DNA from 3 places in the Peribacillus sp. NPDC096448 genome. Region 3 is predicted to be linked to each of the others. Evidence: riboswitches for the same ligand, from Rfam matches in the RefSeq annotation. Region 3 holds a riboswitch; each other region holds the start of a gene.

Region 1 (5,780 bases), on a different contig from region 3:
AGGGAATCGATAAATGAAAAAGAAATTCGGAATTTTGGCATCAATTTTCATAATCTTGACCGGCTATTTTTTATTAACTAAACCGTATAAAGATAAAACAAAACCTGTAGAAGACTTTATAAAAGTGAATCCACGAGATCAGGTAATAATAAATGAAATGATAATCATAGAGGGCATTGATGAGGTCAATCCAGGTGATATCGATTTGAATGATGAAGAGGAAATAAAAAAATTGGCAAAAAAGCAATATGAGGAAAATGAAAAGGGGGAAATAATTTTTACAAAAGAAAATCAGTGAAATTACCTACCTGTAATGAGTAAACTAATGGGGGGAGCCGGCAGTTATTGATAGTTTTGGATAGTATCTATGGGAAACACATTGTAGAGGGAGTTCTTGAAGAGCTGATAGTAAGCAAACCTGTCCAAAGGTTGAAGGGGATACATCAAGGCGGGGCAAGTTATTTAGTTAATGAGAAGTGGGATGTCACACGATTTGACCATTCAATTGGTGTGATGCTTTTAATAAAAGCGCTTGGGGGTTCATTAGAGGAACAAATCGCTGGCTTGCTGCATGACATATCCCACACTGCATTTTCACATGTTATTGATTTCGTTCTGGATTGTAAGGATGAAGATTATCATGAAAAGATATATGATCAAGTCATTATGGAATCCGAAATCCCATTTATACTGAAGGAGTATGGATATGATTGTAAAGTCATTTTTCAATCAAAATGGGAATTGCTTGAACAGCCAGCACCTGAGTTATGTGCTGATCGGGTAGATTATACTCTCAGGGATATGTATCAATATGGACATATCACACTGGAATCCGTTAATGAATTTCTAGACCATGTAATTATAATAAATGGAAGGATGTATCTGGATAATATTGAATCGGCGGAATGGTTTGTGAAAACGTATTACAGCGAAGTTATTGATTTTTTCATGAATCCACTAAATATATATGGCTATGATGTCTTGGCAAAGACCTTAAAATTGGCTTTAACTAAAAAACTGATCAGCCTTGATGACCTACTCGGTACAGATGAAGAAGTCATGTCCTTGTTAAGCTCCACTGAAGACCATGAAGTGCAAAACCTGGTAAAACGGATCCATGGTAACGTTAAGGTGAAAGAAGATCTATTGGAATACGATATACATTTTAAAAATAAAATGCGCCTGATGGATCCTTCCGTTATTCAAGGAACCCAATCAGTAAGAGCATCCAGTTTATCTGAAAAAGTCAAGAAAATGGGAATTGAAGCCTATAAAAAAGCTTCGAAGGGCATATATCTAAAAGTGATTTCCGATTGAATTTCATGTCAAAGATTCATCGAAAGATCTAAGTCTCCTCCAGTATAAAAATTTAGTTGATTTTTATGGACAATCGGTATCTAGAAGGCGATTGATTAACGGGTGCCTTATCAAAAGGACACAAAATCCGAACCAGCACCCTTTAATAATTAAAAAACTAAAGTAGTAACACCATTTTCTAAATAACCCTTTAAACAGGTTAATGTATATACCCAACCTTCTTTTTGTCCGATCATTTTGTTTATTATTTCAGGGTCGTCTTCACTCAATCCAGATTCGTTTACTTCAATGATTGTACTCGTTTTATCCAACTCTTTTAGTGTAATTGTAACGACCGTTTCTTGATCATTTCCGCCCCACGTAAACACGATTTTCCTATTTTCCTCTACTTCCAATACATGAATGACCACTTCAGCATCGTATTCGTTATATCTCAATGTTGGCGTCCGGCCTTGTTCCCATCTTTCCGAACTCGATGAGAACCAGAAATTCCCGATTTTTTCAGGATTCACAATGGCTTCAAACACTTCATTCGTTGGCTTGAAGATCTTGAATTTCGTGATTATTTGGGTATCCATACTAACTCAACTCTCTTTCAATGTGTTTTTATAGTTTCCGTTTAATTATCCCAGTCTACTGATATTGGCGGCAGGGTCCGTCCAGTTTCAAGCAAGCTCTTCAAGTTACTTAGAATGGCTGGCCATCCATTATTCAAGCCTTCAAAGGTATTGTCATCGTTTACGAAATCTGTCTCCAAAAGCTCCTCATGCCTAAGCGTTAACTTCACAGTCGAATCGTCCATTTTCTGTAATTCAAAAGTGACCCGTGTAGGCTGCTCGCGAGGTGTTTCGTCTCCTGCCATGATCCATGTAAACGAGAGGAGGTGCAGCGGCTCGCATTTAAGTACATTCCCATAATCAGTAATCCGCCCATCTTCCAGCAAATATTTAACGGCTGACCCTTCCTGCCAGTCAGACTGTACTTGCAATCCGAAGTGGTATTTCTTCGTGACTTCACCACTCGTCAAGGCTTCCCAAAGCTTCTCTGGTGTGGTTGCGATATAAATAGGATAGACAAATGTAGTTTTTTTCATCATTCTTTTTCTCCTCGCCAAATAAGGTACATGACTCTATCTTTGATTTTCGGCTTTCATATACAGCCGGTCAAGCAGTTTTATGCGACAGAAATCGGCAAAAGGGGGAAACAGGGCCATTGAAGTAAATGGCTAAATCAATAGGTATCCGCGAATACATACTAAAATCGACGGTATGGAAACTTCTTGATTTCCAATCGCTTTCAAGCTACGATGAATAAGGAAAATGATAATCCGCCCGGGCGGAAGAGGTTCTAGCTACCCTCTCAAAAAAACTAAGGAGAACAGGGCTCTTTCTTAGGGTGCTGTTTTTTCTGTATAAGGAGAATTAAGAAATGTTAAGAATTTTATTGTATTTAGTATCCATCATCACGGCGAATGTGGTTACAGCAGCTTTTGCGCCATTACATTTTGGCATGTTCATCATCCCGATGGGTACACTGCTCATCGGGGGAACCTTCATCTTCCGGGATCTGGTCCAGAATAAATTCGGCCGCGCGAAGACCTATATATGCATCGTCACTGCACTTATTTTATCTGCATGTGTATCATTTTTATTAGGGGATACGTTACTGATTGTGTTTGCTTCCGCATTATCCTTCGTGGTCGCAGAAACAGCGGATACGGAAATTTATACCCGTTTAAAGCTCCCGATGAGTTGGAGGGTGTTTTACAGCGGGATCGTTGGAGGATTTTTCGATTCGGTGATATTTGTCGTGGTTGGCCTAAGTCCTCTGGGTGCCAATATATTGCCATGGGAAGCAGTACCCGCTGCGGTCATCGGCCAAATCATCGTAAAAACTATCATTCAGTCCATTGGTGCCGTATTGTTGGGAAGAATCAACGTAGAACTGGAGAAACGTGTAGTCTCCAGTTAAATGCCAGGAGGGATGCACTCGATGGATGGAACCAAAAAAGAAGAAGATAAATGCTATTGCCTCGAGGCCTTTCGTGAAAAATATGGCCCGCATGTTCAAGGGGAATGCATGAAGCTCTCCTGCGCCAATTATCGCAAGCATAAAGGAATAGACAAAAAAGGACCAAATTAGGTCCTTTTTTTGCGTGATTGAAGTAATTCACGAGTTAACGTGCGAATTCACGAGTAAAAGTGCAAAACTCACGAGTAAACGGCGCAAATTCACGAGTAAAAGTGCAAAACTCACGAGTAAACAGCCCAAATTCACGAGTAAAAGTGCAAAACTCACGAGTAAACAGTGTCGAAATCATGATTGCAGTACGAATTTTACGTTTAAACAGTGCGAAATTAAGTGTGCAGCACGCTTTTACGAGTAAAACAGCAAAAAAAGCTTCCTGCGCCGTTCCATTAATGGGTGCAGGAAGCTTTTTTATTTGGTTTAGAATTGCTCTGCGCTTTTCCGAACTAACTTTTCCAGGAAGAAAAAGCATTCGCGTTTCCGCTCAAGTTCGGTTTGGCCATTTTCGGTGACATGATAATATTTCCTGCGACCTGATTCGGACTCTTTCCAATGGCCTTTTATGAATTCTTTTTTTTCTAATCGTTTAAGGGCGGGGTAGAGGGTGCCTTCGCCTATTTCATATTTGCCCATGCTCATTTGCTTCAAGATCTTCGTGATTTCATAGCCGTATAGGTTTTTTTGTGAAAGAAGTGAGAGCAAAAGGAGGTCAATGCTTCCCTTCATTAATTCTTTATCCAAATAAAATCTCCTCCTTTTCATTTTTAAAGTGTAATACGTTGTACATCGTATCACAAGGTGCATTTTACTTTTCTTAAAAAAAATGGTTAAATGACGATTGCTAAATTAATTTAATCATAGTAAAATGTGCTTCGGAACGGATGAGTTGTGAAGAGTGTGGTAAGTATACTATATACATGATTTAATTGTTTTAATGAAAATACGGAATAGGATAGAAGAATCCCTACTCAAGGGGTATTAATTGATTTTTTTTCGAAAATCATTTAGATTCTATTTATCAACAAGAGCAAAGAAAGAAGGTCCTAGATAGATGAAAGTGAAAGCACCTGAGTCATTCACATTTATAGGTGGAAAGAGAGCAGTTCTTCTGCTTCACGGGTTTACCGGAAGTACAGGAGATATGAAGAAATTAGGGAAATACTTGAATGATCTCGACTATACTTGCCACGGACCTCTTTATAGAGGGCACGGAGTATCAGCAGAGGAACTTGCTAAAACAGGTCCAAAGGAATGGTGGGAAGATGTAGTTAATGGCTATAATTTCCTTAAAGAAGAAGGTTATAAGGAAATTGCAGTTGTAGGAATTTCTTTAGGAGGAGTTTTCTCATTAAAAGTGGGAATTGAATTGCCTGTAAAAGGTGTAGTTTCAATGTGTGCTCCGACGCAAGGAAAAAGTATCGATCGGCAAAAGAACCGCTTGCTCAATTATGCACAGGCTTATAAGAAGTTTGAGGGCAAAGATGCAGATCAAATTGCTGCAGAAGTGAAGCTGCTTGAAGAAGAGCCTATGCCTCAACTAAAAGATGTGTTGAACATTATAAATGAGACAGGTGAAAATTTAGATTTAATCACATCACCAACTCTTGTTCTGCAAGGGCGTTTGGATGATCCCGACTATACGGAGAGTGCTACAGCGATTTTCAATGAAGTAGATACGCAGCATAAACACTTGATATGGTATGAAAAATCGGGCCATATTATCACATTGGGCAAGGAACGTGAACAGGTGTATGAAGATGTGTATAAGTTCTTAAATACACTGAATTGGTCGGAGTAATAAGTGATATATTTGATCCCCTTTAAGTTGAACGTGCAAAAAGCCTACATTCATATGTAGGCTTTAACACTATACTTGAGGGGGTTTTATTTTGGCTGAAAATCTATTTGTAGAAAAAGACCTTTAAGGTATCGTTATGATCAAGAGTTGCCAATAGAATATCGTTCACTTCGGCATTATATGTTATTTTGATTCTGTTTTTCAGCCATACTTCGTCTTTACCACCCCGATGCAATTCTTTAGAATCAATCTTTCCCTCTTTAATAATCGTTTTAGGAAAAGTGAAGGCATTTGTTGCAAGGTGCATATCTGCAGGGGTTACTGCTTCATATTGAGGATCTAAAAACAATGAAATGGTACCGCCCGGTTCCCATAGTGCGAGGGATACTTTTTGAATATCTTCGACTTTTTCTTTTCTTAATTCCGATAATAAAACATCGATGGAGATTCGGGCCCTTGCTAAGCTTTTGTAAATGATTTGTCCATTTTCGATAAGCGGAAAGGGGGCAGAGTCAAAAAAACTTCGGAGTTTGCTCCACTTAAGGACCGCAAACACACTAATTATATATAAAATGACCAATACACTGGTTGTTATCATTGAGCCCTTCAAACCTAACTTTTCGTCAGATAAAGGGTG
Region 2 (11,892 bases), on a different contig from region 3:
AATTCATCATCTGCTATCACTTTATCAATTAACTCTTCGTACTTCTTCAATAGGCCGCTGATCAGTTGACGATCATCCGCCGTCCTGCTGTCGTCATTGCCGACCTGCAGATAAAAAGGAATATCCGGGTAACGCCCATGTACATGTTTGGCATATTGATAGTCTTCCTCGTTAAAGACGACGATCTTCAATGAGACATGGTATTCAGGATTTCGATCGGCAAGGTTCGAGATGATTTGGTCAAGCACCGTAAAGTCCGTGTTCATTCCAGAGCTCGGCGGCTTAGGTGAAATAGTCAGTTCATCAATATCAAGAAGCCAATCCTGCCATCGGCTCCCTTGTGTTTCGACACCTATTTTCAATTTATTTTCATGTAAGATCGCTATCAAGCCGTTTAGGTTTTTCAGCAGAGCCGGGTTTCCGCCCGATATCGTCACGAAGGAAAAACCGGAACCCCCAATTCGCTTCAGCTCATCCCATATTTCTTCGGCAGTCATCTGGACGGTATCTTCCTTACCGGTGCCATCCCAAGTAAATGCGGAATCACACCAGGAACACGAATAATCGCAGCCGGCCGTCCGAACGAACATCGTTTTTTGACCAATGACCATTCCCTCTCCTTGGATGGTCGGACCGAAGATTTCCATAACCGGGAGTTTACTCACTTTCCATCCACTCCCGTCTGGCTTCGGCATAGCTTGTCGGCGTTTCGTACAGTCGAACGAATTCGACCCTAGCACCCTCATATTCTTTTAATGAAAGGGCTTCGGCCATTTTTTCATAAATCCAGACAACCATATTTTCAGCTGTTGTATTCATGAGCGGCAGGGTTTCATTCAAATAACGGTGATCCAGGTGAATTTCGATTTCATTTTTCCATATATCCTTGATGTCCCCAAAATCTATCATCAACCCGCGTGAATCTGTATACCCGCTCAATCCGAAAATGACCTTATACGTGTGGCCATGGAGGTTCTTGCATTTCCCTTCATAGTCATGCAGATGGTGCGCCGCGTCAAAGGTGAATTCCTTACTCACGAGGACCCTCTTGTTTGTATACTTCAATTGGCTGCGCTGAATATCTTCATCTATTTTTTGGAGTTTATCCACTATCGTAAAACCGTACATCATGAAAGCACCTTCCGTCTGCTTACATAGTCATCCAGTCCTTTTTTCCGCAGATTACATGCCGGACAATCTCCACAGCCATCGGAGATGATTCCGTTATAGCAAGTCAGGGTCTTTTCGCGGACAAAGTCGAACGCGCCAAGCTGGTCAGCAAGCTCCCATGTTTCCTCTTTATTAAGCCACATTAGCGGCGTATCAATCACGAATGACTGGTCCATGGACAAGTTCAAGGTCACATTCAACGATTTAATGAATACATCGCGGCAGTCTGGATATCCGCTGAAATCCGTTTCACAGACACCGGTGACAATATGTTTAGCGCCAATCTGACTCGCCAGCACTCCGGCAAACGAAAGGAACAGCAAATTCCTCCCTGGTACGAACGTCGACGGCAGCTCCCCTTCTTCTCCGTCCGCCACTGCGATATCACTTCTCGTCAATGCATTCGGTGCCAGTTGGTTCAGCAGCGACATGTCAAGGATATGATGGTTCACGCCCAATTCCTTGGCAATGTTTTGAGCGCATTCGATTTCCAAGCTATGCCGCTGATTATAATCGAACGTTACCGCTTCCACTTCCTCAAATCTCTCCAATGCCCAGAACAGGCACGTCGTACTGTCCTGACCTCCGCTAAACACAACCACTGCCTTTTCTTTCTTCTTCATTTCTATAAAACTCCTTTTTACGGAAAAAAACAGCACCCTAAGAATAGAGCACTGTTTCTCCTTAGTTTTTTTGAGAGGGTAGCTAGAACCTCTTCCGCCTTAACGCGGAATATTATATTTTTCCAAGTCAATAGTAACTTGAAAATGATTAGAAATCAAGATGTTTATATAAAGTGAACATTAGACCTGATGGAAAAATTGGTTAACTTTTCATTGCTTAAAAATGCCATTGAATATCCGATAAAAAAGAGTGAATAAAATTTCGATAAAGGGGTCCATTAATTTGAAAAGCATTAAAGCAAAGGTATTGGTGGCATTTTCACTCATCATATCCTTATGTGTCATCTTAGGAGCATTCAACATTTATAGCAGCAACAAGTCACTGGTTTATTCCCGGGGTATCATCGAAAGGGAACTTCCGCTTCTTATCCAAGACGAAAAGCTGCTATATAATCTAGCACAAAGAACCGCATTCGCCCGAGCCTATATTTTATATGGCGACGAGAGTTATAAAGAAAGGTTCTTACAATATACTGAAGAAAGCCAGGTCATCCAGGAGGAACTCCTAGCCTTAAGCGATTCTGATAAAGCAAAGGGATTGATCGAGAAAAGCGTGGATTGGAGGACGATGATTGTAGAGCGGGTATTTACGCAATATGAAAATGAAATGAAGAACGCGCTAAAGAAATACTCAAAAATGAAGTGGCGCCAATCAGCAATGAAGTAATGGAGGGTTTCAAGGAGCTTGCTTCAAAACGCGAGGAATTGATTGTCGCTTCAGGTGAAACCGTAATCGAAAGCGGGAAATCGGTCAAGACGACAAGTATCATCATGTCCATTGCGGCAGTCCTTATCGGCCTTGTGCTGGCGCTTGTTACTGCCAACCTCATTACCACCCCTCTCCTTAAAATCAGGGACAGGATGAAAATGGTGGCTGACGGAGAACTGAATCATGAGCCCCTGGAGCAAAAGTCATATGATGAACTGGGCGAATTAACGGTCTCCGCCAACCAAATGCAGCAAAACCTTCGTGATACGATTGAAAAAATGCTCGTTGTTTCGCAATCCGTTTCCAACCAAAGCGAGGATCTGACTCAATCAGCAAATGAAGTGCGGCAGGGCAGCAAGCAAATAGCGACTACAATGTATGAACTTTCGGAAGGTTCGGAGTCACAAGCCAACCGGGCAGCTGAAATGGTTCGTATGATGGATGATTTCACCGGCAGGATCGATTTGGCCCACCTAGAAGGAGTGGATGTAGCTAAAAGTTCAACCGAAATCCTTTCCTTGACCAAGGAGGGCACCGCTTTAATGCGCAGTTCGGTCCAACAGATGCAAAGTATTGATGTGATTGTCAAAAGTGCCGTAGAGCAAGTGAAAGGGCTCGATTCTCAATCACAGCAAATTTCGCAGCTTGTGCAGGTCATCAAGGATATATCCAATCAAACCAATCTATTGGCGCTGAATGCAGCCATAGAAGCCGCTCGTGCTGGTGAACATGGCAAGGGCTTTGCCGTCGTTGCCGATGAAGTGCGGAAACTCGCTGAAGAGGTCACACACTCCGTCGGGGATATCACCAATATTGTCTCCGCCATTCAAACGCGTTCAAAAACAGTCGTCCACTCCCTGGAAGATGGTTATACACAAGTTGATGAAGGCAGGAAACAGATCACGCTCACAGGCCGAACCTTTGAAACAATCAATCACTCTGTCGGGAATGTGGAAATGAAAATACAGCAAATTACAGAAGAATTGAACTATATCTTCACAAATAGTAAAAAAATCAATCAGGCTATCGAAGATATCGCAGCCGTTTCTGAAGAGTCTGCGGCAGGAATCGAACAAGTCTCCGCCTCCGCCCAGCAATCCAGCTCTTCGATGGATGAAATCACGAATCATGCCAGTGAACTTGCATCTTCGGCAGAATTGCTGACTGAACAGGTTAAGAAGTTCCAATTATGACATTAGCAATTTCCCGATACGTGAATGCGGGAAATTGCTTTTTTTCTCCTATTATAAGGGTTGTTTCATTTTCGTATATTCGGGTAATAAATAACTATACACAATAATGAAGCATTAAAAAGAAAATCTATTAAAAGCGGCTGGAATTGATAATTTTCCTTTGTTTTCAGAATATTTAGTGTATAATGAATATAAGGAATATTTTAACTTAGTTAATCATTGCTTCCAATACCCGCTTTCTGCTAATCCCGACATTCCCTTTCAACACCATGCACGGTCACTTATACTCAGTAAGGATCCATCGCATGCTTTCTCTCGAATCAAACTGTTCACAACTTTATTCACACAAAAACATAATTGCCACTCCAAATTTGCAAAAAAAGGTTAAACTTCACCAACGATATGTTACTATTAAACTAAGACCTTTTAACCCCACAAGGAGGAATTCATATGAAACGTTTTTTCAAATTCATCGCAGATTTTAACGAAAGAAAAGCACTCGAACGGGAAACCAAAGAATTCTTTCGCAAAGAATACGAAAATTATATGAAGATGAATCCTGACAATCAAGGAAAAAGAAGGAGATTAGCTCCTAGATTTTATGTGATTGATGGCGGTAAAAAGGACTCCACCCTTGAGATTTCTGACAGAAAGAAATCCAGTTAAACCTGATTCCTTCCATAATCAGCTACCCCTGCTGTAGCTCAAGAACCACAAACGTTAAAGCTCCTAGATATACGGAGAATCGTCACCATTCCATTCATTTACAATATATAAGCCGAAAGCTCAGATGCTTCTGAGCTTTCGGTTTGTCGACAAACGGGGGCGGTACGGTCTTATCCCAGCCATGTTTTTAAACAAGACTAGATTATCTTTCATGTTTTTACTGTAATCCATATTGGAATGAAGAAATTTACGACACTCCTACCGAATAACTGGCTAGCCGAGAAACTGCAGTGGCTTGCTTTAATGAGGCTTGGCAGACAGTCGGCGGAAAGGGAGCGTATTTCTGAAATCAACTGGAACGTTTTTTAAAGAAAAAAATACAGTCCGAAAGCTCAGATATGCTTCTGAGCTTTTTTATTTTTTCTTATATAAACACTATATCTATAGAAGAAACTAGGTATTTTTTAAAAGAAATGGGTTAACTTTAGTTTATTTCATGTTTTAGGTAAAAGTTCAATTATAGGCCCATGGGTATTTACTAAGAGAAAAACTGGATAATATCAAAAAAAAGAGATGTGTTCTTTTACTCATCTTTATCCAATTCAAAAGAGTTCAACTAATTGAGTCGTTAGATGCAATATTTCACATTGAATGACAAATGCATAAAAATTATTAAGTTTATGTCAAACAATGGGTATAAACAATTAATAAACTGTAATAAACATCACTTTTTATAAATAATTATTATTCAAATATAGTCGCTATGAATTAGGTTCAATTGCTCACAAAACTACTTTGATTCAGACCAAAATGGGTTTTTATTAAACTTTCCATAATTTAGTGTAAAAAAAATTTGGATTCCTTCGATTCCCCCCCATATCTTTGTACTCATAAAATATTTTATCCCATTAGATACTATTACACCCCAATATACATTTATTTGAAAAAGATAAGTATAACTATATTACAATAGAATAATTCGCTCTTGCCTATTAAGTTTAAAATCATGTAGTGTGTATTCAGTAATTCAAATATTTGAAAAAAAGAGAGGTTAAAAAATGGCACCAATATTTATTTGTGCGATCTTTTTGCTTGGTTATGGCATTTTTGAACAAAAACGCCATCAGAAGCGTCTCGACTCCATTCCAGTACGTGTGAATGTGAATGGGATTCGAGGGAAATCGACTGTAACGCGTCTAATTACAGGTGTGATCCAGGAAGCAAAATACAAAACAGTAGGTAAAACAACCGGAACATCGGCAAGGATGATCTATTGGTTTACCGACAAGGAAAAACCGATTGTACGCCGCCCTGAAGGACCCAACATAGGAGAACAACGGCGTGTAGTTAAAGAAGTTGCCGACTTAGGCACGGAAGCACTGGTTTGTGAGTGCATGGCCGTTCAGCCTGACTATCAACTAATCTTCCAAAACAAAATGATCCAAGCAAACATTGGGGTCATCGTGAATGTATTGGAAGACCATATGGATGTCATGGGACCGACTATGGATGAGGTTGCTGAAGCTTTCACTGCTACCATACCCTATAATGGTCACTTAATAACCATCGAAAGTGAATATTTGGACTTTTTCAAGCAAATTGCCAAAGAACGCAACACAAAAGTGATCGTTGCGGACAATTCCAGAATATCGGAAGACTTCCTGCGTGAATTCGACTATATGGTATTTCCGGATAATGCATCACTGGCCCTGGCCGTTGCTGAAGCTTTGGGCATTGATGAAAAAACGGCTTTTCGCGGCATGTTGAATGCGCATCCCGATCCAGGGGCCATGCGGATTACCCGGTTTGGAGATCCAATCCAGCCAACTTTCTTTGTCAATGGCTTTGCAGCAAACGACGCGGCATCGACGCTGAACATCTGGGATCGTGTCAAAACGTTCGGATACAGCTCAGAACCTCCTATCGTCATCATGAACTGCCGGGCTGACCGTGTGGACCGTACCGAGCAGTTTGCTAGAGATGTATTGCCTTACATAAAATCTGAAATCGTCATTGCCATTGGTGAAACCACATCACCGATTACAAGGGTATTCGAGCAAGGGAAATTGGATACTAAAGAATATTGGGATTTAGAAAACTGGTCAACTGAAGAAATCGTGGCCCGTCTCCGCCCATTGATGAAAAATCGCATCGTCTACGGTGTCGGGAATATTCACGGTGCTGCGGAACCATTAATTGAAGCATTCATGAAATCTAAAACAAAGCAAAAAGCAAGTTAAGTAGGAGGAACCTTAATGTTTGGATCGGATTTATATGTAGCCCTAGTATTGGGAGTAACGCTTAGCCTTATATTTTCAGAAAAGACGGGTGTCGTACCCGCAGGACTTATCGTGCCAGGTTATTTGGCATTAGTATTTGATCAATGGGAAATCATGCTGACCATTTTGATCATTAGTGTCGTAACTTATTTAATCGTCACTCACGGCCTTTCAAGATGGGTGATTTTATATGGAAGAAGAAAATTCGCCGCCATGATGGTGACCGGGATTTGCTTGAAACTCCTATTGGACTTAGTCTACCCCGTCATGCCCTTTGAAATATTCGAGTTTCGGGGAATCGGTATAATCGTACCTGGATTGATAGCGAATACCATACAAAGACAAGGAATGCCATTGACACTTGGCAGCACGCTTTTATTATCCGGCTTAACTTTCGGCTTAATGAACGTGTACTACCTATTCTGAGGTGCAAAAAATGAAACGGACTTTAAATGCAAAAGAAAAAACACTTATCTTTATTAAACGCACGAAGAAAAAGAATCTTAAATACACTGGAATCATACTACCTATATTACTAATCGCTTTAGTCATTACCACATGGATGGGACGGGCTGAGGAAGTGAAAACAGTCGAATTGAATTCCGATCAACCATTTACGATGACAATGGTCGGTGATGTGATGATGGGACGTTATGTTGAAGAAGTGACGGAAAAGCACGGGTACGAATACCTCTTCCGGTATATGAAACCCTATTTTTCCAATTCGGATTATGTCAGTGGGAACTATGAACATACCGCTTTAAAAGAAGATGTATCTAACTACAAGGAAGCAGATACGCCCATCCGGTTAAACTCGAATACCAGTGGTGTGGAAGCCGTTAAAGATGCTGGCTTCTCTGTGGTGTCTTTGGCCAATAACCATATGATGGACTATGAAGAACAAGGACTTCTTGACACGATTGATGAATTCAAAAGTGCGGATATGCACTATGTTGGTGTTGGCTCGAACTCTGCGGAAGCAAAAAACAGCATCGACTATGCGGATGTTAATGGCGTACGTGTCGCAACACTTGGCTTCACAGATGTTTACGGTAAGAATGCCGTGTCTAAAAATGATAAAGCCGGACTATTAAACTCCAATCCTGATTTATTATTTGAAATGATCGGCAAAGCAAAAGATGCCAAGCAAGGCAACGCAGACTTGGTTGTGGTGAATATGCACTGGGGACAAGAGTATTCGACATCTACAACCGCCCGTCAAACAGACTTGGCTAAAGCTATCATCGATGCGGGGGCTGACATCATCATCGGCCATCACCCCCACGTTCTTCAATCGTTTGATGTTTATAAAGATGGAATCATTTTCTATAGCTTAGGAAATTTCATATTCGATCAAGGCTGGACACGCACAAAGGATTCAGCCATGGTTCAATACCATTTAGCGGAAGACGGAAAAGCTACAATCGATGTTGTACCATTGCAAATTGAAGAAGCAACACCAAGGCCAGCTACCTCTTCAATTGACAAATCACGTGTTTACCGGCAATTGACGAAGGAAACGAGTGAAAAAGTCCAGTGGTCGAAAAAAGAGGATCGCATCGAGATTACCTTGGATCACAAGAAGGTAATCGACCATAAGGCACAACGTGAACTAGAGGAAAAGGCAGCAATGGAAAAGAAAGCTGCACTGGAGAAAAAAGCTGCACAAGAGAAAAAGGCAGTCCAAGCTAACCAACAGGAAATACACCCCATTCAGTAAGGAACGCTTTGTCACTACTTTTAGAAGAATGAAGACACACAACTTAGAAGCTCAACGAAAAGGGGGAACAACCGATGATTAACCGTATGACGAGAAAAGTGCTCATATCCCTTAGCATACTCATATATATTGCTGGATGTTCGAAGACACCCCCTATTTCTGACACGAATGATCCGATAAAGAGTAATACGGAACAATCATATGGGGTCAGTTCTTCAAACCCAATCGCAATAGATGTCGGTATGGATATATTGAAAAACGGCGGAACGGCGGCGGATGCCGCCATTGCCGTATCTTATGTATTGGGTGTAGTTGAACCTTATGGATCTGGCGTGGGTGGTGGCGGCGGTATGCTGATTGCCCCTGAATCCGGCGATCCCGAGTTTATCGATTATCGTGAATCCTCTCCAGAAGACCCGAGTTCAAGACACGATACAGGGATTCCTGGCTTGGTGGCCGGCATGCAGGTTATTAGTGATAAGTATGGGAGCGTACCAATGGCAGATCTTCTTCAGCCGGCGATAGATTTGGCTGAAGGCGGATTTGAAGTCGACGAATCGTTATCATCACGCTTAAAAGCGGCTCAGCCAAGGATATCTTCCGATGCGACTTCACTTTTTTATCCTGATGGTGATGCCATTGAACCAGGCAAAACCCTCGTCCAAGAAAGACTCGCTGAAACATTGAAGCAGATTCAAAAGGAAGGTCCTGAAGGTTTTTATAAAGGGGAAATTGCGCGGGATATTAAAAGAGAATCAGATATCGATTTGATGGATTTAAAGCGCTATAAGGTGAAAGAACGTAAGCCGGTCCAAGGAACATTTGCCGGTTATGATGTTTTTACCGCCCCTCCGCCCTTTTCAGGAATTACAGTTCTTGAAATGCTAAAGCTAGCCGAGGAAATGAACCTAGGTGATTCTTCAAGCAAATCAGCTTCTATGAAAGTGTTGGGGGGCATCACGGATACTGCTTATGAAGATCGGACCGCCCATGTTGGAGATGGAATAAGTCACTCCAAGGCGGAAAAATTGCTCTCCCCCATTCATTTGGATAATCTTAAAAATAAGATCAAAAGTGAAAAATGGGAAGATAAAGAATCGAATGGTTCCGAAGAACATGAAAGTACGACACACTTTGTGATAATGGACAAGAATGGCACTGTCGTTTCCGCAACAAATACGCTCAGTAACTTTTTCGGATCTGGGGATTATACGAATGGATTTTTCCTTAACGATCAATTGAAAAATTTCCGGTCCGGCTTGAACTCTCAAGAGGCATATAAACGGTCAAGAACTTTCACCGCTCCGACCATTCTCAAGAAACCAGGGCGGGAATCGATTGGGATCGGCTCACCAGGCGGTGATAGGATTCCACAAGTATTGATGCAGGTTCTTTATTCTTATACAGAAAATGAAGGCTCATTACAGGATATCGTCGACCGTAATCGGTTCGTCTTTGATGGAAAGAAGATTTATACAGAATCCAGGCTTTCGGATGAAATAATATCCGACTTGGAAGATTCAGGATATGAAGTCATTCAGAAGATTTCCCCCATGTATTATGGCGGGGTTCAAGCACTCGTTAAAAACGAGAAAAATGGACAAATATCCGGAGCTGGGGATAAAAGAAGAAATGGAAGCTGGAAAGCTCAGCAATAAACAGGCCGTCCAGTTCCTCCTTTTCTAAATATCATATGAATTTTAGCGATGTATAAGGGGATTTTGAATATGAATATCGTAAAAAAAATAACAAGCTGGGTTATACCTGTTCTTCTTGTAGCGGCCCTGCTTGTGACAATGAATACGTTTAAACGGACAGAAACGTTAACACCCGACGAGCAAAAGAAAATAGAACAATATACGACTGTCGAAGAATAAAAAAAGCTGGGGCATCCCCGCTTTTTTTATTTTGCCGTCAACGGGTATGGAAGATTAAATACACTACGGATACGGAGGATAACCATGATTAAAAATAGCTATACTGATTTTTTTGAACTACAGGAAAATGAACAAGAATACCTTGATTACCGAATCATCGTTCATCACAGGAATCCTTATATTGCAGTTCTAGCCATTCATGGCGGGAATATCGAACCAGGTACGAGCGAAGTTGCAGCCGCACTTGGAGAGAGACTTTGTGCAAGCACCTACCTATTCGAAGGCCTAAAACCAAGTGGCAACCAGGTCCTCCATATAACATCCCGCTTGTTCAATGAACCGAACGGCGTTTCAATGGCAGCGAACGCTCAGACCGCCCTTTCGATCCATGGCCACTACGACGTACATAATGCGCTGGTTTACATTGGCGGAAGGAACGAACGATATAAGAACCTTATTCAGCAATGCCTCAACAAAGCTGGATTCCAAACTGAACATGCACCGCAGCACCTTTCAGGCATGAGCGGAAACAACATCACCAACACATCCAAAACGGGTGCAGGCGTGCAATTGGAACTTTCCACAAAGCTTAGAAAAAGCTTTTTCAAAGGTGATGACTTTACCAGTAAGAACAGGGTCAATCACTGTGATCTGTTTAAACGGTTCGTTACTGCCATTGAAAAAGCGACGCTTGCATATAAACAGGCTGAATGACCTTCTTATTCGATGAGGCTTTCAGCTTGACCGAAGCTTTCGAATTTCTCGGCAAAATAACCTGACGAAAGGTTGGAAATATGAACGCCGGTGTTTTCCGTTGTATTGAGAAAACGGCCATCACCCAGATAAATTCCTACATGGGTCACACCTAGCCTTGTTCCTGTGTCCCTAAAAAATACTAAATCCCCTGCTTTTGGATTTTCGATTTTGGGCACCAATGAGAAGTAATCCGCTGCGGAATCTCGTTTTACAGATAGGCCCTGCTCCTTCATGACCCAATAAATGAAGCCGCTGCAATCCATTCCGGTCATTGGATCTTCTCCCCCGAAAACATAGGTGAATCCGCGTAAAGTATATGCATACTTGATGACATCATATGCTTTATCATATGCAGCCTCCTGGTTTACATAAAACGGAAATAACGGGTTGCTGTATAGTTGAAGATACTGCCCTTGCATCAACTCATCCGTCCTTAAAGCGTTACGGCTTTTGATCGTACTCATGGAAATGCTGTAATTCTCCGATATACTATTAAGCGTTTCTCCCGATTGGACGATATGCTCTCCTTTAGGCGTGTATGTTTTGTACGCCACTTGGTATTTTGCAAAGTAATCTTCTGTAGTGGATCTCACCTGAACCGTTTCTGCACCATATCCAGAATTGACAAATAGGTTTTCGCCGACATAAATACCCGCAGTCACGACTTTTAAGCTGTCTTTTTCCAGAAAGAATATAATATCCCCTGTTTTCGGAGTGTCTGTATCCATCCCTTGCTTATAAAAACCATCTACTGTCAAACGGTCGACCGGCACATTTTGCCGGGAAAGCACCCAATGAATCAATCCGCTCGAATCAAATCCTTTTTCAGGCGTCTCCTC
Region 3 (11,892 bases):
GTATCATGTACATCTTGGCAGCACTGCTTATGCTCTTCCGTGGTGGCGTCGATGCACTTATGATGCGTGCTCAAACGGCTATTCCAGATAACGGTCTTTTGGATGGACAGCATTATAATGAGGTATTTACAACACACGGGGTCGTCATGATCCTATTCATGGCTATGCCATTCATCATTGGGTTAATGAACATTGTTACACCATTACAAATTGGAGCGCGTGACGTAGCATTCCCACGTCTGAACGCAGTAAGCTTCTGGTTATTCTTCATGGGGGCAATGCTATTTAACATCTCTTTCGTAGTCGGTGGTTCTCCTGATGCAGGTTGGACATCTTACTTCCCGCTGGCAAGTAACGATTTCAGTGAATCAGTAGGTTCGAACTATTACGCGATTGCTATTCAAATAGCTGGTATCGGTACATTACTGACTGGTATCAACTTTATCGTAACAATCTTGAAAATGAGAGCACCTGGCATGAACTTAATGAAAATGCCAATGTTCACATGGTCTATTTTGATCACAAACTTCATCATCGTTTTCGCTTTCCCTGTATTGACAGTGGCACTTGCGTTGATGACAATGGATCGTCTATTCGGAACTCAATTCTTTACGATGGCCAATGGCGGTAGCGATATGCTTTGGGCGAACTTGTTCTGGGTTTGGGGACATCCTGAAGTTTATATAGTAATTCTTCCAGCTTTCGGTATTTACAGTGAAATCATTTCGACATTTGCACGTCGTAACCTGTACGGGTATAATTCGATGGTTATCTCCATGGTAGCTATTTCTACTCTATCTTTCATTGTATGGGCTCACCATTTCTATACAATGGGTCACGGTGCAATGGTTAATGGTATCTTCTCGATTACCACGATGGCAATTGCCGTCCCAACTGGTGTTAAGATTTTCAACTGGTTGTTCACACTTTGGAAAGGTAAAATCGTATTTACCGTTCCAATGCTATACTCTTTAGCTTTCATTCCGATTTTCACGCTCGGTGGGGTAACAGGGGTAATGCTTGCAATGGCAAGTGCTGACTACCAATACCATAATACAATGTTCTTAGTAGCTCACTTCCACTACGTTTTAATCCCTGGTACTGTATTTGCCGTACTTGCTGGTTTCACGTACTGGTGGCCAAAAATGTTCGGTTTCATGTTGAGCGAAAAAATTGGGAAATGGTCGTTCTGGTTCATTACAATCGGCTTTAATGTAACATTCTTCCCGATGTTCATCACTGGTTTAGATGGGCAGGCACGTCGTATGTATACGTACTCTGAATCAACAGGGTATGGTCCATTGAATATGCTCTCTTTCGTTGGAGCGATTGGCTTGGCAATAGGTTTTGCACTTATTGTGTACAATATCTATTGGAGCACACGTTATGCGTCAAGAAATATTTCAAACGATCCATGGGATGCGCGTTCTCTAGAGTGGGCTACACATACACCAATCCCTGAATATAACTTTGCAATTGTGCCAACAGTTGATTCTACAGAAGCATTCTGGGATGCAAAGAAAAAAGGCTTTAAATTATTTGGCGGTAAAGTAGAAAAGATCCATATGCCAAATAACAGTGGTGTGCCGTTTATCATGAGCTGTATCTTCTTCGTTTGGGGCTTTGCGATGGTATTCAGCATGTGGATCATTGCAATCATTGCAACGATCGGTATCTTTGCTTGTATGATTCACCGTTCATTCGAAAAAGATCACGGACGTTATATCTCTGTTGAAGAGATCGAAGAAACTGAAAATAAATTGCGAGGTGCTAAGTAATGAAAATAGATAACTCGCTGCCACTAGAATATAGCACGGAAGAAAATCGCTTAAAGATTTTTGGATTCTGGATTTTCCTAGGAGCAGAAATAGCTCTTTTCGCTACACTGTTCGCAACTTACTTTGTATTAGTTGATGGAACTGGAAATGGTCCAACAGGGGAACATCTTTTTAAACTCCCAACCCTGATGTTTCAAACAATCTTTCTTTTAACCAGTAGTTTTACCATTGGTCTTGGAATCAATGCAATGAGACTTGGAAGGCAGAAAGCAACGATTGGTTTCTTCATCATTACCCTTATTCTTGGTTTAGGCTTCTTGGGAGTCGAAATTTATGAATTCGTGGAGTATGTACATGAAGGGGCAACCATTCAAACAAGTGCTTTCTTATCTAGTTTGTTTACATTACTAGGTACGCATGGAGCTCACGTTACACTTGGTTTATTCTGGGGAACCTTCATCATCATGCAGATCAAAAAGCGCGGTATGACTCCAGAAACAACAAACAAGGCTTTCATCTTTTCACTTTACTGGCATTTCTTAGACGTTGTCTGGATCTTCATCTTCAGTTTCGTCTACCTGAAAGGAATGATGTAATATGAAAGAATTATTCCCACGGGGCCAAGTTATGGGATTTGCCTTTTCACTAGTCCTGACTTTGGTCGCACTATCAGTTATTATGTTTGATCTCTCACTGAAAATGGCTATGATCATCCTTCTTGTTACAGCTTTCATGCAAGCTGCACTTCAATTAGTAATGTTCATGCACGCAGGTGAGTCTGAAGATAAAGCATCGATTTATACAAACGTTTATTACGGATTGTTCGTTGCATTGGTTACAATTTTCGGTACAATGCTAACAATGATTTGGGGATATCAATAATCGATTCCGGAAAAGCTGGGCGTCTTGATGACGCCCAGTTTTTTTGTATTTTAATTCTTATACCGGTCTATCCATTTCATTCATGGAAGTTTGTTAAGTAGGATGTGGCTGAAATCATATTGTTTAGTATAACCATTTCATGAAATTATATTTATAATCGGGAAATTCTCACTTTAGAAGCGTGCCCGTGCATTTAAGTGCAATGTTCTACTAAAGTCTAAACGTTAATAGAACGGACACATCTCTAAGAAAAACTGTCAGCCCTTTTGATATAATGAGCCATGTAAGAATTAATTTATAAATGTAGCGGAGATGATGAATTAACATTGCCGGTTTTGATTTTGACAATTATCTTAAGTTTGTTAAAAATATTGGTTTCCTGTCTTCCAACAGATGCAGTTAATTGGATTATCAGCAAATTTAAAATACACTCAGAAATTATTGATGGGAATGCAATCGTAACCTTTGACGGGAAACATTTGGAAGGTGAAGAAAAAATTCAAGTTATTAATTATTTTAATAACGCTAGATTTTTGAAGAAAAATCATATATTCCCAGGGAACGAGCAATTGTTTTTACATCCAGAGAACAGTGGGACTCCATTAGTCATTGATACTAAAAGAGGCAAAAAGGATGTTAGGTTATTAATTTTTATTTACAACGATCGCGTGGATGTAGTTAAACTGTACAAGAAGAAGGTCATTTCTTATAGTCTGTTTTCCGATAGCCTCCAAGAACGTTCCATGCCATTAATAAGAAATTTAGTTTAAAAGAACATTAAAGAGACGGTCCTTAAAAAGACCGTCTTTTTTTATAAGTCTTTTAATATATAATCCCATTTCAATTAGATATTTTTTTCATTATAAAAATTCTAGTATACAAACTGACATCTTAATTTTAGTGTCTTTTGAAAAAAACAATTAAAAGTGTTTTTTAAGTAGGAGGGAATTGCTGCAAGAGGGTTTTTAATAGTGCATATGAAAAGTATTTTGGATAGTATTTAAGGTAATAAAAAAGCAGGTATCTATTGCGATGCCTGCTTTTTTATGCTTTCCATTGTTTTTCAACTTGATGAAGGGCTTGTTGTAAAATTACTTCATGATCAGTACCCGGTTTAGTAAGGACGTTAGTTTGATAAGATTTTCCTTGGAAATCAACTGTTACTGTAACTTTTACCATTATGCATCTTTCCTTTCCTAATTCAGAATTAAATGAGGGGTTGTACCTATTTCTTTTATACCCATGGCAGAAGGATAATCAAACATTTCAAAAGCAGTAAAATTTGAAAGAATTAATATTCAAAATTATCTGATATTTTTAGGGTGGTGTCAACACTTTTTTTTGACCTACCCTATTTTCCGGTTAAACCAAAAACGACCTGGCTTGTATACTGACAGCCAGGTTGTTTTATTAAACGAACTATATAATCATATTTTAGTTAAAATAATACCGATTAATGCTGCAAGGACACCGGCAATTTGATAGGTTTTTAGTTTTTCCTTGAATATATAACATCCAGCGAATACGACAACCAAACAGTTCAGGCTGACGACAGGGAAAATGATGCTTGCGATCCCGGTGTTCAACGCAAAGAAATAACATCCATAGCCTATCATGCTTAAAAACCCTACTAAGGAACCGATTTTGACTTCCGTTAGCTTTATTTTTTCTTTTTTAAAGGCTAGAGCCGAAAGAAGATAAAGCATTCCGCCTCCATACATTGATACAAGGATATCAAGGGAGTTTAAATGAAGACGTGTTGATGTCGTCATAAGAATGCCGAGCACACCAAAAGATAAGATGGAGAGTAATGTGTGCATCATCCAAGGGGCATATTGATGATTACCTTTTGCGTTAGGTGTATATTGGATGACTAATGTAGCGATAAACATGCAGACGATTCCACTCCACTGCAAGGAAGAAATATGTTCGTGAAAAATTAAAGCTGCACAGAGAATGGGGAATATTGCATTCGCTGCGATTAATGGAGATGTCAAGCTTGCCGGCCCTTTTTCAAAGGCGCTTGCCATCTGGATGTTACCATTAGCGTTCAGTACCCCAATAGCTGCACCAAGCATGATGGATAGCCAGTTCAGCTGCAAACCGTCCGTGAATACTCCATAAAAAATGGACAAAATAAAAGCTGAAAAATAAAAGAAAAATTGGATATGTATCTTGGAATAGCCTTTTCCGCTGCTCCATTTAAAAATGCTGTTATTGATTCCGAAACATAAACTCGTGATGAGTGCTGCAAAAATCCACATTGACTTAATCTCTTCCTTCATGTAGGATAAACTTCTTCTACATTTTAAGCTGAATGCCTTCAGGAATCAAACCAAATTTAAAATGTATGATTGACAGATTAGATTTTTTTTTCTATATTAACTATGACAATTTTAAAATATTTCCCGATAAACGGGAGAGGTTCATAGCATCACCCTCTTAAAAAAACTATGGCTTTGATATTTTTCGCGAATCAACCATATCTTTGAGGAGATATGGTTTTTGTTATATAGAGGCCCATTTTATGAATCTCCCTGAAACGTGGGATTAGGAGGACTTTTCATGTCTGGAAGAAAAGAAGAAGAATTAAAAAAAGATATTACACTGCTTGGGAATCAAGGAACAAAATATACATTCGATTATGCTCCTGAAATCCTTGAGTCATTCGATAACAAGCATCCGAACCGGGATTACTTCGTCAAATTCAATTGCCCGGAATTCACTAGCTTATGTCCGATCACGGGCCAGCCGGACTTTGCTACCATTTACATCAGCTATATTCCCAGTGTGAAAATGGTGGAAAGCAAGTCTTTGAAACTTTATTTATTCAGCTTCCGCAATCATGGTGATTTCCATGAAGATTGCATGAACATCATCATGAATGATTTAATCGAATTGATGGATCCTAAATATATTGAAGTCTGGGGCAAGTTTACACCTAGGGGCGGAATTTCCATCGACCCTTACACGAATTATGGGAAACCAGGTACGAAGTATGAGGAAATGGCGAATTACCGCTTGATGAACCATGACTTATACCCGGAAACCGTGGATAATCGCTAAAGACTGGGAGAGACAATGGGCATATGCCCGTTGTCTTTTTTAAATTTTTAGCTAATCTCGATCAGTGGTTCTGTTGTTTTGTCTTTTTTAAAAAGACAAATGTCCTCCTATAATGGAATTTTCGCTTGATTGTTTCGAGAAAAAGCGTAATAATAGGGAGAGTTAATTTTGACAGAATATTTACGAAAATAGGGGATGTCGAGATGAAAGTTGCAAAGTTTGGTGGAAGTTCACTTGCGTCAGGTGAACAGTTGAGGAAGGTATTCGAAATTGTTGTTTCTGATCCGGAGAGGAAGATTGTGGTCGTTTCGGCTCCGGGAAAACGCAATTCCGATGATATAAAGGTGACGGATTTATTGATTGAAGCTGCGGAACAGCAGCTGCGCGGGGATAACGGTGAGCATTTGATAGAAGATGTCGTATCCCGCTATGCGAGCATTGCTGAAGAGTTGGATATATCCGAGAGTGTCATCACAGGGATTCATGAAAATTTAATGGCACTGCTGCATGCAGACCAAACTAACCCGAAGCGCTATCTGGATGCCTTGAAGGCCAGTGGCGAGGATAATAATGCGAAGCTGGTCGCAGGTTATTTCCAAAGCCTTGGAGTAGAGGCACAGTATATAAATCCAAAGAAGGCCGGCTTGATCGTAACGGATGAAGGTGGATTTACCAAGGTGCTGCCAGAGTCTTATGATCGGTTATATGCTCTGCGAGATGAGCCAGGAATCGTTGTATTCCCAGGGTTCTTCGGATATACGTTAGATGGTGATGTGTTAACCTTCTCGAGAAGCGGTTCCGATATTACGGGTTCGATTCTTGCGAATGGGGTCAAAGCTGATTTGTATGAGAACTTTACGGACGTGGATGCTGTTTATGCGGTGAATCCAAATGTGGTTTCCAATCCGAAGGGAATCCGGGAACTAACCTATCGTGAGATGCGTGAGCTTTCTTATGCAGGTTTCTCGGTATTTCATGATGAGGCGCTGATTCCTGCATTCCGTGCGGGAATACCTGTCCATATCCAGAATACGAACAATCCGGCGGCACAAGGGACTCGCATTGTGAATACACGGGATAATACGAACGGGCCGGTTATTGGGATTGCAAGTGATAAAGGATTTTGCAGTATTTACATTAGCAAATATTTGATGAACCGGGAAGTTGGTTTTGGCCGGAAACTGCTGCACATCCTCGAAGATTATGGAGTTTCATATGAGCATATTCCATCAGGCATCGATGATGTGACGCTTATTCTAAGGCAGGACCAGATGAAAGGGGATGCCGAGGAGAAAATCATTTCCCGAATCAAGATAGAGCTTCATGCCGATGAAGTGAATGTGGAGCATGATCTTGCCTTGATCATGGTTGTAGGGGAAGGAATGCGCCATAATGTCGGTACAACGGCAAGAGCGTCAAAAGCCTTGGCTGAAGCAAAGGTTAATATTGAGATGATCAACCAGGGTTCTTCGGAAGTAAGCATGATGTTCGGTGTAAAAGGGCACAACGAAGAGACGGCGATTCAGGCATTATATCACGAGTTCTTTTGAGTATGAGTGTTTAGGGACCTCCTTTTAGAAGGGGGTTTTTTTGTGATTTATCTTTTAGTCACAATACATATGCTGGATTTTTCATCTGGTTCTTTTTGGTAGTGGCAATGACCGTGTGGGGATAATCATTCCAAGCTAACAGACGCGCTGCAGGGTTCAGAGCGTCTGTTTTAATTTAATACCCATATGTCAAGTGGCTAAAGCAATTGGAGGAGAACGGGGGTGGCGCTCTTAAGACGGATAGAAAGGGGCGTCCAAACCTCTGAATACATATCTTTCACCAAATTATAAATGAAAGAGATGTCAATGGCACATCAAGTTTACGAGCCAAATGATTCACTGGCACCAATTGATTTAAAGTAATTACTTCAAGTTGATCTTGCTGAATAGAATCATGTTTAGAAAAGCATCCTTATCACCTCAAGTTAAATACTTCTATATAATACAAAAAAAGAATGTAATCTAGGGAGACACCGCAGGCGTAAGCCGAGGGCGGACCACCCGCGGAAAGCCAGTGCCTGGAGCGGAAATCAACGTTCAGATTATAAAAGCCATAAAAAAACTGTAGAAAACTCGGTTTTCATCGAGTTTGTCTACAGTCTGAGCCTCCAAATGGAAGATTGGAGGCTTTCCTTTTATGTTAGTCCATAATGGTCAGGAGTTGATCGATCGCGTTCCTTGGACGCGGGGCAGGGATCATATCGGGATAGCCAACGTGAAGGCTGCCGACAATCTTCTCGCCTGGTTTCACGCCTAAAGCTTCACGAAACTCCATGCTGTGTATCATGCCGTATGTTTCCCATATCATCCCGATTCCCTGTTCCCAGGCAAGCAGGCTGAAATTCTGGATCAAGGCACTTGTAGCCGCATAATCTTCTTCACGTGTCATAGGATTCGGATTCTCTTCCATGATCACTGCGACAAACATCGGTACACCTATAAGTTTATTATATCCTCGCTGTCCGGCTGCTTTTTTCTTTTCAGGGTCCTTCTCTTTGCCTTCCATGAATGCACGGGTTGCTTCTGCGAGTTTTAAACGGCTATCACCATGCACCACGATGAAGCGCCATGGTTGGGTCATTTTATGGTTCGGTGCCCATGTTGAAGTTTCCAATAATGATTGGATGGTATCGATAGGAACAGGAATGTCCTTAAATCGTTTGATGCTGCGCCGTTCTTTAATGATATCTTCTAGTTTCATGACATCCTGCTCCTTTAAATCATATATGTAAGTTTAATAGTTGAAAAAAAATAATCCCCGGCTGCCTAATATGCTTCCAATGTGAATAAATTACTTGAATAAAGAGGGGGCAATATTCTAGTGACTTGCATTCGCTAATGAGCATATAATTTTACTAGGCACAGAGAAGCCGGGGCGACATTGTATCTATGTACAATATCAAAAGGGTACGATAAGAGAATATCGTAATTGCTTATCAAATTTCAGAGATCGATAATGAAATTGAAAATCATTATCAATTAGAATTTTCGCTTATTTCCTGTTATTTGTCAAGGGTATTTATAAAAAAAATTCAAGATATTTACCAACCCTTTAAAACAGGTAAAATCTTTTAAAAAATCTGTATAAAAATGTATAATGAGAGGATGAAAAGATGCTATCTACATATGGAGAATCGAAGGTGTCATAGATGAAAAAATTGTCCTCATTTCTTAAGCCGTACTGGCTTTTGATCATTCTTGCTTTATCCTTAATGATTGTCGAGCTCGGGGTAGAGCTGTTACAACCTCTATTTATAGCAAAAATAATTGATGATGGCATTTTACAGAAAGATTTATCGGTAGTGATTAAATGGGGAAGCGTCATGGTTGGACTTTCCATTTTTTCATTTCTTGGCGGGATCGTTAATTCATTTACGGCATCACATGTAAGTCAAAGCTTTGGACATGATGTCAGGAAGAGCCTTTTTGGTAAAATACAGGCGTTTTCTTTTGCGAATTTGAATAATATCCCGACTTCCTCATTGATCACAAGGATGACAAATGATGTGACCCAACTTCAAAATACGATTTTTATGGGCTTGCGTATCATGGCAAGGGCACCATTGATCGTAATCGGTGGAGCGATAATGGCTATTACGGTCGATTTGAAATTATCCCTTGTATTGGTCATTTCAATACCGGTTCTTGTTTTCTTCTTGGGATGGGTTATGAAACGGGCTGCTAAGCTGTTTATGCTCGTGCAGAAAAAACTCGATAATCTCAATGGCGTCATGAGGGAAAACCTGATAGGCATGCGCCTGATCAAAGCTTTTCTTCGTAAGGAGCATGAAATCGGCCGATTTGACCATGCGAATGAAGAGTTGAAAAGAAAGACTGTGTCTTCCCTTCGTTTAATTGAAACGACGATGCCTGTGCTGATGCTTGTCATGAATGTGGCGATTCTGGTCATTCTCTGGCTTGGAAGTGAATTTATAACAACGGGAGAGATACAGGTAGGGGAAGTTGTGGCGATTGTCAACTATGCCACGAGGATTGCCGCATCCCTTTCCGTTTTTTCGTGGCTGATCATGGTCATTTCCCGTGCAAAGGCTTCAGCGGAACGTGTGACGGAAATATTTGAAACCCCGATAGATATTGATGAAGGTAATGCGGAAAGCAAGAGTGGGGACGTAAATGGGGGAGGCATCAAGTTTCTGGATGTATCTTTCCGCTATCCCGGAACCGAAACCCCGGTATTGAAAAACTTGACCTTCTCCATCGATCCGGGAGAATCGCTTGCAATCATAGGAGCGACAGGATCGGGGAAAACATCACTGTTTCAGCTGATTCCGAGATTATACGGAGTTGAAAGCGGCTCCATTCAAATTGATGGCCAGAATCTGAAAGATATTCCCTTGAATTCGCTGCGGAATAGGATCGGCTATGTCCCGCAAGAGGCCCTGCTTTTTTCAGGAACCATAAAAAATAATGTCGCTTGGGGAAAAGAGGGTGCCTCGATGGAGGAAATCATGGCAGCGGCCATGCATGCTCAGGTCCATGAGACAGTAATGAAACTTCCGAAGCAGTATGAAACCCAGTTAGGGCAAAAAGGAGTGAATCTATCGGGAGGGCAAAAACAGCGCTTATCGATCGCGAGAGCATTGGTGCGCAAACCGAAGATTCTCCTTCTGGACGATAGTACAAGTGCGCTGGATTTGAAGACGGAAAGTAAATTGCTTGCCGCTTTAAAGGACTATACATGCACAACGCTCATCATTACCCAAAAAATCAGTACAGCCATGGAGGCTGACAAAATCTTGTTGCTGGAAAGCGGTCAAGTCCTTGCGCTGGGGAAACATGAGGATTTGATGCAAACAAGCGATCTTTATCGAAAAATCGTTCACTCACAGTTTGGGGAGGAGGGGATTTCGCTTGAGTCGAAGAATATCTCCCGATAAGGCAAAGTCTAAACCGGTCAACTCCTGGAAAACGATAAAAAGGATCGTTCCCTACTTAGCAACGAATAAAAGCCTGCTATTTTGCGTCCTTTTCATGGTACTGATGAGCTCGGTCTTGGGATTGCTTGGCCCCTTTCTTGTTGGGGTGGCCATTGATGATTATATTGTCACAAGAGATAGCGGGGGGCTGATCCGCCTTCTTTTAGGGCTTCTCGGAGTCTATATATTTTATTCCCTATCCATGTGGCTTCAGAATTATTGGATGATCGGAATCGCACAGGATACGGTTTATGCGATGCGCAATCAACTATTCAAAAAGCTTCACCAGTTGTCCATTCCCTTTTTTGACCGGCGTCAGCATGGGGAATTGATGAGCAGGGTCACGAATGATATAGAAAATGTCAGTTCCACTTTGAATAGTTCCGTCATCCAGATTTTTTCAAGTGTGCTGACACTGGTCGGGACGATCGGAGTCATGCTTTATTTGAGCCCTTTATTAACTGTTTTAACCTTATTCATCGTTCCCCTCATGTTCTTCGGTCTGAGGTGGATAACGAACAGGACGGGAAAGCTGTTTAAACAACAGCAGAAGAACCTGGGAGAACTGAATGGGTTTATAGAAGAAACGATTTCCGGACAACGGATCGTAAAGGCTTTTTCACAGGAAGATAAAGTGATCCGTGATTTTATCATCCGGAGTGAAAACTTGAAGAAAGCCGGATTTCTATCACAATCATACTCAGGGCTGATTCCAAAACTGATGAATTTACTGAACAACCTAAGTTTCACGGTAATAGCAGCTGTCGGCGGATTTTTGGCGCTGAGTGGCATAGGTACGGTTTCCATCGGGGTCATTGTCATCTTTACCGAGTATTCAAGGCAATTCACCCGTCCGCTCAATGACCTGGCTAACCAATTCAATACACTGCTCTCAGCTGTTGCCGGTGCTGAGCGGGTTTTTTCCATACTTGATGAAAAAGAAGAGGAATTGGATGAGAAACAGGCTGCTGAACTTCGTGATGTCAGCGGTGACGTGGGCTTTGAGGGTGTGTCCTTTTCGTATAATGATGAAGAGCAAACGATATATGATGTTAGTTTCCATGCAAAAAAGGGCGAGACCATCGCGCTTGTAGGTCCCACGGGGGCAGGTAAGACCACGATCATTAATCTTCTTGCCCGTTTTTACGAGCCGAATAGCGGCCGGATATTGATTGATGG

Evidence for each region. Region 3 has a riboswitch for preQ1 ahead of queF (preQ(1) synthase). Riboswitches for the same ligand answer to the same signal wherever they lie in the genome.
Region 1: another riboswitch for preQ1. It lies ahead of ACIQ0C_RS06320 (VUT family protein); the one in region 3 lies ahead of queF (preQ(1) synthase).
Region 2: another riboswitch for preQ1. It lies ahead of queC (7-cyano-7-deazaguanine synthase QueC); the one in region 3 lies ahead of queF (preQ(1) synthase).

Annotation. Positions count from the first base shown of each region.
Region 1 is NZ_JBIWEU010000003.1:35,453-41,232, reverse strand. Features, by position in the region: gene ACIQ0C_RS06340 (hypothetical protein) at 14-298, shown strand; gene ACIQ0C_RS06335 (HD domain-containing protein) at 346-1,317, shown strand; gene ACIQ0C_RS06330 (SRPBCC family protein) at 1,467-1,895, opposite strand; gene ACIQ0C_RS06325 (SRPBCC family protein) at 1,937-2,413, opposite strand; PreQ1 riboswitch class I at 2,653-2,695, shown strand; gene ACIQ0C_RS06320 (VUT family protein) at 2,746-3,288, shown strand; gene ACIQ0C_RS06315 (hypothetical protein) at 3,310-3,459, shown strand; gene ACIQ0C_RS06310 (PadR family transcriptional regulator) at 3,766-4,086, opposite strand; gene ACIQ0C_RS06305 (alpha/beta hydrolase) at 4,397-5,143, shown strand; gene ACIQ0C_RS06300 (DUF421 domain-containing protein) at 5,247-5,780, opposite strand, start outside.
Region 2 is NZ_JBIWEU010000003.1:42,697-54,588, forward strand. Features, by position in the region: gene queE (7-carboxy-7-deazaguanine synthase QueE) at 1-665, opposite strand, end outside; gene queD (6-carboxytetrahydropterin synthase QueD) at 658-1,128, opposite strand; gene queC (7-cyano-7-deazaguanine synthase QueC) at 1,128-1,793, opposite strand; PreQ1 riboswitch class I at 1,849-1,891, opposite strand; gene ACIQ0C_RS06370 (CHASE3 domain-containing protein) at 2,077-2,520, shown strand; gene ACIQ0C_RS06375 (methyl-accepting chemotaxis protein) at 2,520-3,755, shown strand; gene ACIQ0C_RS06380 (hypothetical protein) at 4,206-4,421, shown strand; gene pgsB (poly-gamma-glutamate synthase PgsB) at 5,480-6,661, shown strand; gene pgsC (poly-gamma-glutamate biosynthesis protein PgsC) at 6,677-7,126, shown strand; gene ACIQ0C_RS06395 (CapA family protein) at 7,137-8,420, shown strand; gene ACIQ0C_RS06400 (gamma-glutamyltransferase family protein) at 8,495-10,078, shown strand; gene ACIQ0C_RS06405 (CapE family protein) at 10,148-10,297, shown strand; gene ACIQ0C_RS06410 (poly-gamma-glutamate hydrolase family protein) at 10,382-11,011, shown strand; gene ACIQ0C_RS06415 (C40 family peptidase) at 11,017-11,892, opposite strand, start outside.
Region 3 is NZ_JBIWEU010000005.1:196,659-208,550, reverse strand. Features, by position in the region: gene qoxB (cytochrome aa3 quinol oxidase subunit I) at 1-1,778, shown strand, start outside; gene qoxC (cytochrome aa3 quinol oxidase subunit III) at 1,778-2,374, shown strand; gene qoxD (cytochrome aa3 quinol oxidase subunit IV) at 2,376-2,660, shown strand; gene ACIQ0C_RS11165 (YfmQ family protein) at 2,987-3,430, shown strand; gene ACIQ0C_RS11160 (BA3454 family stress response protein) at 3,705-3,839, opposite strand; gene ACIQ0C_RS11155 (DMT family transporter) at 4,088-4,945, opposite strand; PreQ1 riboswitch class I at 5,076-5,121, shown strand; gene queF (preQ(1) synthase) at 5,226-5,726, shown strand; gene ACIQ0C_RS11145 (aspartate kinase) at 5,930-7,276, shown strand; gene ACIQ0C_RS11140 (nitroreductase family protein) at 7,917-8,477, opposite strand; gene ACIQ0C_RS11135 (ABC transporter ATP-binding protein) at 8,926-10,674, shown strand; gene ACIQ0C_RS11130 (ABC transporter ATP-binding protein) at 10,649-11,892, shown strand, end outside.